Regions from separate parts of the Streptomyces sp. NPDC107517 genome, predicted to be linked through region 3. Evidence: riboswitches for the same ligand, from Rfam matches in the RefSeq annotation. Region 3 holds a riboswitch; each other region holds the start of a gene.
What was found. Region 3 has a riboswitch for cobalamin ahead of ACZ67T_RS32340 (ABC transporter substrate-binding protein). Riboswitches for the same ligand answer to the same signal wherever they lie in the genome.
Positions count from the first base shown of each region.

Region 1: it holds a riboswitch for cobalamin, as region 3 does, so the genes downstream of both, metE (5-methyltetrahydropteroyltriglutamate--homocysteine S-methyltransferase) here and ACZ67T_RS32340 (ABC transporter substrate-binding protein) in region 3, are expected to answer to the same signal.
Region 2: it holds a riboswitch for cobalamin, as region 3 does, so the genes downstream of both, nicT (Nickel transporter NicT) here and ACZ67T_RS32340 (ABC transporter substrate-binding protein) in region 3, are expected to answer to the same signal.
Region 4: it holds a riboswitch for cobalamin, as region 3 does, so the genes downstream of both, ACZ67T_RS07400 (cobalamin biosynthesis protein) here and ACZ67T_RS32340 (ABC transporter substrate-binding protein) in region 3, are expected to answer to the same signal.

Region 1 is NZ_JBVJPM010000044.1:6,064-8,255, reverse strand. Features, by position in the region: gene metE (5-methyltetrahydropteroyltriglutamate--homocysteine S-methyltransferase) at 1-1,167, opposite strand, end outside; cobalamin riboswitch at 1,331-1,566, opposite strand; partial or broken gene ACZ67T_RS42545 (3-hydroxyacyl-CoA dehydrogenase family protein) at 1,745-1,873, opposite strand.
Region 2 is NZ_JBVJPM010000007.1:92,315-94,506, reverse strand. Features, by position in the region: gene ACZ67T_RS18360 (inorganic diphosphatase) at 29-568, shown strand; gene ACZ67T_RS18355 (ArsR/SmtB family transcription factor) at 604-966, opposite strand; cobalamin riboswitch at 1,056-1,279, shown strand; gene nicT (Nickel transporter NicT) at 1,309-2,192, shown strand, end outside.
Region 3 is NZ_JBVJPM010000018.1:17,301-19,492, reverse strand. Features, by position in the region: gene ACZ67T_RS32345 (prenyltransferase/squalene oxidase repeat-containing protein) at 1-628, shown strand, start outside; cobalamin riboswitch at 678-802, shown strand; gene ACZ67T_RS32340 (ABC transporter substrate-binding protein) at 833-1,900, shown strand; gene ACZ67T_RS32335 (FecCD family ABC transporter permease) at 1,897-2,192, shown strand, end outside.
Region 4 is NZ_JBVJPM010000002.1:806,419-808,610, reverse strand. Features, by position in the region: gene ACZ67T_RS07410 (inorganic phosphate transporter) at 1-569, shown strand, start outside; gene ACZ67T_RS07405 (hypothetical protein) at 585-806, shown strand; cobalamin riboswitch at 917-1,058, shown strand; gene ACZ67T_RS07400 (cobalamin biosynthesis protein) at 1,170-2,111, shown strand; gene ACZ67T_RS07395 (cobyric acid synthase) at 2,108-2,192, shown strand, end outside.

The DNA of each region.
Region 1 (2,192 bases), on a different contig from region 3:
GTTGGCCGCGAGTTCGGCCGCGATGGTGTCGGTTCCCTGGGCCAGGCCCTTGGCGAGGGTGGCCACCTCGGTGGTCTTCTGCCGGGCGAAGGCGAGCCAGCGCAGGATCTGGGGCTCGATGTCCCGCTCGAGGGATGCGTCGAGCGGTACGTGGAGCAGTGAGCAGGAAGCGGCGACGTCGACCCGGTCGGCAAGGCCCAGCAGGGTGCCGAGCGTGCTGAGGGACTTCTCGAGGTCGTTGAGCCAGATGTTGCGGCCGTTGACGACACCGGCGACCAGGCGCTTGCCGGGCAGGCCGCCGACTGCGGCGAGGGCGTCGAGGTTCGCGGCGGCGGCCTCGGTGAAGTCGAGGGCGAGACCGTCGACCGGTGCCTTGGCCAGTACTGGCAGGGCGTCACCCAGACGTCCGAAGTAGGAGGCCACCAGCAGCTTCGGGCGGTCCGTGAGGGCGCCCAGGTCGCGGTAGGCGCGTGCGGCGGCGTTCAACTCGGCCGGAGTGCGGTCCTGGACGAGGGCGGGTTCGTCGAGCTGCACCCACTCGGCGCCGGCGGCGCGCAGATCGGCGAGCACGTCGGCGTACACGGGCAGCAACCGGTCCAGCAGTGTCAGCGGGTCGAAGTCCGCGGCGACACCCGGCGCGGGCTTCGCGAGCAGCAGATACGTGACCGGGCCGACGAGGACCGGCCGGGCGGACAAGCCCTGAGCGAGGGCTTCCCCGAGTTCGGTGACCTGCTTGGTGGAGTCGGCGGTGAACGCGGTGTCCGGGCCCAACTCCGGTACCAGATAGTGGTAGTTGGTGTCGAACCACTTGGTCATCTCCAGCGGCGCCACGTCCTGCGTGCCGCGAGCCATGGCGAAGTACCCGTCGAGGGCGTCGACGGCGACGGCGGCGCGGTGGCGCTCGGGGATCGCGCCCACCATGACGGTGGTGTCGAGGACGTGGTCGTAGCAGGAGAAGTCGCCGGTGGGGACTTCTCCGATGCCCGCGTCGGCGAGCTCCTGCCAGTTGATCCGGCGCAGGTCGGCGGCGGTGGCGCGGAGGGCGTCGGCGGTGACGCGGCCCTGCCAGTAGCCCTCGATCGCCTTCTTCAGCCGGCGGTTCCGTCCCTGGCGGGGGTAGCCGTACACGGTGGCCCGTGCTGCCGCGGCCGCGGTCTTGGTGGTCACGGAGATCTCCTTCGAGAGACGTATCCCTGGGATCCCGGAGACCGACGCGGTCAAGAAGGAGTGGCAGACCGGCGGCACGTCCTCGCGCGGCAAGGCGCGGTCGTCCGCTCGGTACGTACGCCGACCCGCCCTCGAGGTCACCGGAATGTCCGCGCGCGCGTCGTACGGGCACGGGCAGATGGCAGGTCTTCGGACTCGTGGGCGCGCCTCGTCACGTACGGAACTCGTACGAGGCTCCTACTGGCCATCGCTTCCCAGGTCCCGTTCGTCGGGGCCCAGTGCGTGATGACGGCGGTCGTTCCCACTCACCGCTGCGGGGCAGTCCCGGATTCCCACCGGGTTCCCTCTTGCGACACTCCCGTCTGGCGGACGGGGCGAACCAGCTGCGTCGGTCACCCTACGGGTCGCCGGTCGGGCGATGGCAGGGAGTCCGGGTTTCGGACGGTGAGGTGTGACACGTCTGTGGGGGAAAGCAGCCAGCGGGCGGAGCGGGAGACGGTCCCCGTGCGCCGTCTCCCGCCTCGTCCGCTCGCCGCCGCCGGGCCCTCATCCCGGCAGCGGTACCCGGGCCTGCCTCTCAGCCCCGGTGGTCCTTGGCGGTGTGCGCGTCGTAGCGGTGAAAGCCGCGACCGGTCCTCCGGCCCAACAGCCCTGCCTCGACCATGCGTTGCAGCAGAGGAGGCGGCGCGTAGAGCGGCTCCTTGAACGCGCCCGGTAGCCATCGCGCACGTTCCGGTCGGCCGGCGAGCCGCGGCCGGCGCACCCGCCCCGCGATCCCGGTGAGCCCAAGGACCGCCACCAGAGCACCGCCGCCGTCGGCCCCGGAGCGAGGTGACGTACTCCGTGCAACGACAGGTATGTGTTGACCCAGGCGATGCCGCACCCGAGGAACAAGGAGAAGATGGCCGGCCAGGCGATCATCCCGCGCGGCGGCCCGGCGGCGAGCCCGGACCTCGATCGCGGGTCGCGAGGCAGGATGCGAACCGGCGATCAGGCAGCGCCACGGACCTTGGGTGTCCACCACC
Region 2 (2,192 bases), on a different contig from region 3:
GACACTCGGGGTGGACGAGGAGGCTGGCTTGGACAACGAGGTCCGACACACCGACGCAGCCCACGGCACCGACGCGGTCCACGCGTTCGACGTCACCGTGGAGATCCCCCAAGGCTCCCGCAACAAGTACGAGATGGACCATTCCGTCGGCCGGATAAGACTCGACCGGATGCTGTTCACCTCCACCCAGTACCCCGCGGACTACGGATACATCGAGGGCACGCTGGGGCGCGACGGCGATCCGCTCGACGCGCTCGTCCTGGTGGGCGATCCGACGTTCCCCGGCTGCACCGTCGAGTGCCGCGCCATCGGCATGTTCGTGATGCGGGACGAGAAGGGCATGGACGAGAAGGTCCTGTGCGTGCCCGCGCACGATCCGCGCCATACCTCCGTGCAGGACATCGAGGACATCCCCGAGTTCGACCGCCTGGAGATCACGCACTTCTTCGAGGTCTACAAGGACCTGGAGCCCGGCAAGTCCGCCGAGGGCTCGCACTGGGAGGGGCGCGACCTCACGTACGCGGAGATCACCGCCGCGCGCCGCCGGGCCGACGGCCGACAGGACTGAAGGACGGAGCGGCAGGCCACGACGGCGCGCACGTGTCAGTGCGCGCCGTCCGTCGCGCAGTGCTTGAGAAGGTCCGCGGTCGCCGCGTCGACGACGCGGTAGCGCACGATCCTGCCCTCCTTCTCCCCCTCGACCACTCCGGCCGCGCGCAGCAGCCGCAGCGCCTGTGAGACCGCCGGGTCGTTCATGCCCGTCGCGACGGCGAGATCCGACACGGCCAGCGGCCCCGCCCGGTACAGCGCGAGGAGCAGCGCGAGGCGGCGGGGATCGGCGAGCAGCGAGAACCGGTCGGCCCAGGCGCGGACATGTCCTGGCTCACCGATGGCGGCGATGGCTTCGCAGACCCGGTGGCCGTCGATCGTGCGGCGGTCGGCGCGCTCGGCAGGGACGAGATGCATGGCCCCATCCTCGCAGCCACCGATGTGATCTTGAATACCCGCGCACACCTACGCAGCTGTGCAGCCTTGCAGGCGTCACCGACCGGCCTCTACTGTGGGCGGGCCGTGGTGCTCGGGAATTCGGTGACGGTCCCTCAAAAGACCCAGACCGAAGCGGCCCTCGCCACTGTGATCGGGCCCCGGGTCCCTCGGCAACGAGACGACTCGGGACGCCTCGCCCCACCACGCCACTGGCTGCCGCGCGCAGCTGGGAAGGCCGGGGCGGACGCGGACACCCGTCAGCCAGGAGACCGGCCACGGCATCTCACGAAGTGATTCCACGAGGTGTTGGAGCGTGACCGCATGACCCTGCCCGTAAAGTCCCCGGCGACCGGACGCGACGCGTTCCACTGGCGGCGCGAGGACACCGTCCGCACCGCCGGGCTCCTCGCGGTGATCGCCGCACTCCATGTCGTCGCGTTCGGCGTGCTGTTCCTGCTCGTCGTGCCGGAGCACTACGAGGTGGGGTCGAAGGCCTTCGGCATCGGCCTCGGCGTCACCGCGTACACCCTGGGGATGCGGCACGCGTTCGACGCGGACCACATCGCCGCGATCGACAACACCACCCGCAAGCTGATGGCCGACGGCAAGCGCCCGGTGTCGGTGGGGTTCTGGTTCGCGCTCGGCCACTCCAGCGTGGTGGTCGTGCTCGCCGCGCTGATCGCCGGCGGCACCCAGCTCGCCGGGCGGATCATGAACGAGGGGTCCGCCACCCATCAGACGCTCGGCGTCATGGGCACCACCATCTCCGGGTCCTTCCTCTACCTCATCGCGGCGCTCAACCTCGTCGCCCTGGTGGGGATCCTGCGGGTGTTCCGGGCGATGCGCGCGGGCTCGTACGACGAGGCCGAGCTCGAACAGCACCTGGATTCACGGGGGTTCATGAACCGGATCCTCGGCCGGTTCACCAAGTCCATCACCCGCCCGGGCCAGATGTACCCGCTCGGCTTCCTCTTCGGCCTCGGCTTCGACACGGCGACCGAGGTGACGCTGATGGTGATGGCGGGCAGCGGCGCGGCGGCCGGACTGCCCTGGTACGCGATCCTGTGCCTGCCGCTCCTGTTCGCCGCCGGTATGAGCCTGTTCGACACCCTGGACGGGACGTTCATGAACTTCGCGTACCAGTGGGCGTTCTCGAACCCGGTGCGCAAGGTGTTCTACAACCTGGCCATCACCGGCCTCTCGAT
Region 3 (2,192 bases):
CGATGCCATGTTCGGCGTCAACACCGACTCCAACGGCTGGGCCGTCTCCGGGCTCAACGCCTGCGGCATCAACCCGCAGACCAGCGACTTCCTCACTTCCAAGGGAAAGACCCCCGTCGACTTCCTGATCAGCCAGCAGTTCAACCCCGGCGGCGGCTTCAAGTACCTCCCCGGCGACACCGCACCGCAGGCGTACGCGTCGATCGACGGTCTGCGCGCCGTCGCCGGCGGCGGCTTCACCGCGGCCCCGCCCGCCCCGGTGACGTCCGGCGCTCCGCAGTGGGTCGGCCAGTCGTCCCTCACCTCGGGCACCGCCGCCAAGTTCGCCGTGACCGTGGACGACGGCTCCGGCACCCTCAAGGTCTGCTCCGTCGCCGTCACCCCGACCGGCACCACCACTACGCTCGGCACGGTCCTCGACGCCGCCTCCGGTACATCGACCCCGTCCGGCTGCGTCAGCGGTGTCACACCCTCCTCCGGCACCGGCCAGATCACATCACTCAACGGCAAGGGCAACAGCGGCTCCGGCACCTGGAAGGTGAGCGTCGACGGCGCGGCTTTCGCGGGCGCCTCCCGCGGCAAGGCCATCGGTGTCGGCGACACGATCGCCCTGCGCTGGGGCGCCTGACCCCGGTCCGACCCGGTGTTCTCGTTTACCTGGTCATTACGTACGATCACCAAGTCAAGCCGCGGCAGGAGCCAGGAAGCCGGTGTGAGTCCGGCACGGTCCCGCCACTGTGACCGCGCACGTCCCCAGGGCGTGCGCGGGAGTCAGGTCACTGACCTGCCGCGGGCCCGATCCGAGGAGCGCGGACTCCGCAGGAGGCTTCCCATGCACGACGGTCACAACCGTCCCCATTTCTCGTTCTCCCCGTCGCCCGCGGCGTCCGCAGCCTCGCGCGGGCGACGCCCGGCGCGCCTCGCCGCGGCCGTGACCGCGCTGTCGACGATCCTGCTGACGGCCGGCTGCGGCTCGTCGGGCACCACCGCCGACTCCCCGAAGGCAGGCGCCTCGGCGGCGAAGGGCTTCCCTGTCACCATCGACAACTGCGGTGTGAAGACGACGTACACCAAGCCGCCGTCCCGCGCGGTGACCATCCACCAGCACCCGGCCGAGCTGATGCTCTCGCTGGGTTTGCAGGACCGGATGGTCGGCACGTCGTACCCCGACTCGGCGGTCCTACCCGCTCTGCGCAAGGATTTCGCGTCGATCCCGCAACTGTCGAAGGAGGCGCCGTCGTTCGAGAAGGTCCTCGACAGCGATCCTGACTTCGTCTATGGCGGGTACGCCAGCGCGTTCGCGGAGAAGGAGGGCCGTTCACGCAAGGCGTTCAAGGACGCGGGCATCGACACCTACCTCAACCGGGAGAACTGCGCCGGGAAGAAGGGGGTGACCATGCAGGACACGTACACCGAGATACGCACGATCGGCAAGATCTTCGGCGTCTCCGACCGCGCGTCCGCCCTCGTCTCCAAGTTGCGCACTCGCGTCGGCAAGGCGGGCGAGGCCGTGAAGGACGCGCGTGACGTCTCCGTGTTCGTCTACGACAGCGGCGACAAGTCCGCCTTCACGGCCGGCGGCAAGGGCCTGGGCAACGAACTGATCAAACTGGCAGGCGGCAAGAACGTCTTTTCCGACCTGGACGACGTGTTCGGCGACGTCTCGTGGGAGCAGGTCGTGGACCGCAAGCCCGACGTGATCGCCATCTACGACTACGCGGGCACCAGCGTCGCGCAGAAGAAGAAGTTCCTGCTCTCCCAGCCCGCCCTCGCCGACGTGCCCGCGATCAAGAACAAGCGTTTCGTCGTGCTGCCGCTGACCGACACCCTCGTCGGCGTCCGGTCGGCGGACGCGGTGGGCGACCTGGCGCGAGGGCTGCACCCGGAAAGCTTCAAGTGACCTCGTCCGCCACGGACGCCGAGAAATCCGCCGCGGTGAAGCCGCGCCGCCGGGCCGCATTCGCCGTCACCCTGGTCGCACTCACCCTGCTCCTGGCCGCCTCCATGACCGCCGGGCTCGCCCTCGGCTCAGTGCACGTGCCGCCCGCACAGGTGTGGGGCGTCGTGACGCACGCGCTCGGCGCCGACTGGACGGAGCCCACCTGGACCCGGGCGCGGGAGACGATCGTCCTCGACGTGCGCGGGCCCCGCGTCCTGCTCGGCTCGGTCACCGGCGCGGGCCTCGCCGTGGT
Region 4 (2,192 bases), on a different contig from region 3:
GCTGGCGCATCATCCGCACCATGGGCAAGGGCCTCACGGACCTCGCGCCGCAGCAGGGCTTCGCCGCCCAGACCAGCGCCGCGACCGCGATCCTCGCCTCCTCGCACATCGGCTTCTCGCTCTCCACGACGCAGGTCTGCTCCGGCGCCGTCATGGGCGCGGGCCTCGGCCGCAAGGGCGGCGTCGTCCGCTGGTCGACCGCGACCCGCATGTTCATCGCCTGGGGCCTGACCCTGCCGGCCGCCGGTCTGGTCGGCGCGGGCGCCGAGTTCCTCACCAAGCAGGGCTCGTGGGGCGTCGCCGTCACCGCGCTGCTCCTGATCGCCGGCGCCGGCACCATCTGGGCGCTGTCCCGGCGCAACGCGATCGACCACACGAACGTCACGGACGACGACATCGACGGCGTCGACGTCCCGGCCGAGCCCGCCGGCGTCGTGACCACCGCGATCGCGGCCGTCACCCCGCCGCCCGCCGGCACGGTCGCGGACCTGGACACCGACGTGAAGACCACCATCCCCGCCTCGCCCGCCCCGCCCTCGGCGGAGTCCGCGCGACCGGCCACGGTCTAAGGAAGCAGCAGCGCTATGCACATCGACTGGGCAGCACTCGGCTCCGTGTTCGGAGTCAGCCTCGTGATCACGGTGGCCCTCGTGGGCCTGTTCACCCTCGGCATCGTCGGGCTCGCCAAGCGGGAGTCGGCGACGGCCCAGGGCGGTTCGGCGGGGCTCGCCGTCTCCGGCGCGTACGCCTGCTTCGCCCTGTGCGCGGCGGCCGTCGGTTACGGGATCTTCCTGATCGTCGCCTGACCGGAGGTAACCGGCAGAAGTGCGGGGTGCGGGACGCGACGGCGTCCCGCACCCCGCTTCGTGTGGGCCTCAGCACACTCTCCCTTCGCAGGTCAACGGCAAGTTGACGGGCGTTCGGGGGGCGTGGTGGACTTCCGGGGCCATCTACGGCAGCAGGAGAGGAAGCCGGTGCGAATCCGGCGCGGTCCCGCCACTGTCACCGGGGAGTGATCCCCGCGAGCCAGGAACTCTCGCCGCCGGTCTCTTCCAACCAGGGCGTGGACACCCTGAGTGAGGACATATCGCCATGCGCGGCTGCCAGTTGCGGGTGCTCCCGCTCAGAGCGAGTACAAGGGTTCCCCTCGCCGTAGCGGCGGGCTGACCGTGCGGGCCGAGCGCGTCTTCGCGTACGGCAGCGCCGCCGGACTCCTCGGCGACCTCCTGATCGGCGATCCGCGCCGCGGGCATCCGGTCGCCGCGTTCGGACGGGCCGCGGGCGCCGTCGAGCGCGTGCTGTGGCGTGACCACCGCGGGTGGGGCGCCGTGCACACCGCCGTGTGCGCCGGGGGCGCCGCCCTCGCCGGTGGCCTCGCCGCGCGCGCCGCGCGCCGCTCCCCCGCCGCCTCCGTCGCGCTGACCGCCGCCGCCACCTGGGCGGTCGTCGGCGGTACGTCGCTGGGGCGCGAGGCGCGCGCCATCGGGAGCGCGCTGGCCGCCGGTGACGTGGACGCGGCGCGCGAACGGCTGCCGCATCTGTGCGGGCGCGACCCGCAGGCCCTGGACGCGGACGGGATCGCGCGGGCCGTCGTCGAATCCGTCGCCGAGAACACCTCCGACGCCGTCGTGGGCGCGCTCGTGTGGGGCGCCGTCGCCGGCGTCCCCGGGCTCGTCGCGTTCCGCGCCGTGAACACGCTGGACGCCATGGTCGGGCACAAGTCGGCCAGGTACCGCCGCTACGGCTGGGCCTCCGCACGCCTCGACGACGTGGCCGGCTGGCCCGGGGCGCGGCTGACCGGCGTGCTGGCCGCAATCGCGGGCGGCCGTCCGCGCGGCGCGCTCACGGCGTGGCGCGAGGACGCGCGACTGCACCCGAGCCCCAACGCCGGTGTCGTCGAGGCCTCGTTCGCGGGGGCGCTCGGAGTGCGCCTGGGAGGCACGTTGTCGTACGGCGGGCGGGTCGAGCACCGGCCCGTACTGAACGCGTCGGGCCGGGCCGTGGAGACCGCCGACATCGAGCGGGCGGCGCGGCTCTCGCGGCGCGTGAGCTGGCTGGCCCTCGGCGTGTGCGCCGCCGGGCGGGCACTGTTGCGGAGGGGGAAGTCGTGAGTGGTGGCGGACTGCTGGTGGCAGGGACCACGTCCGATGCCGGGAAGAGCGTGGTCACCGCGGGGATCTGCCGGTGGCTGG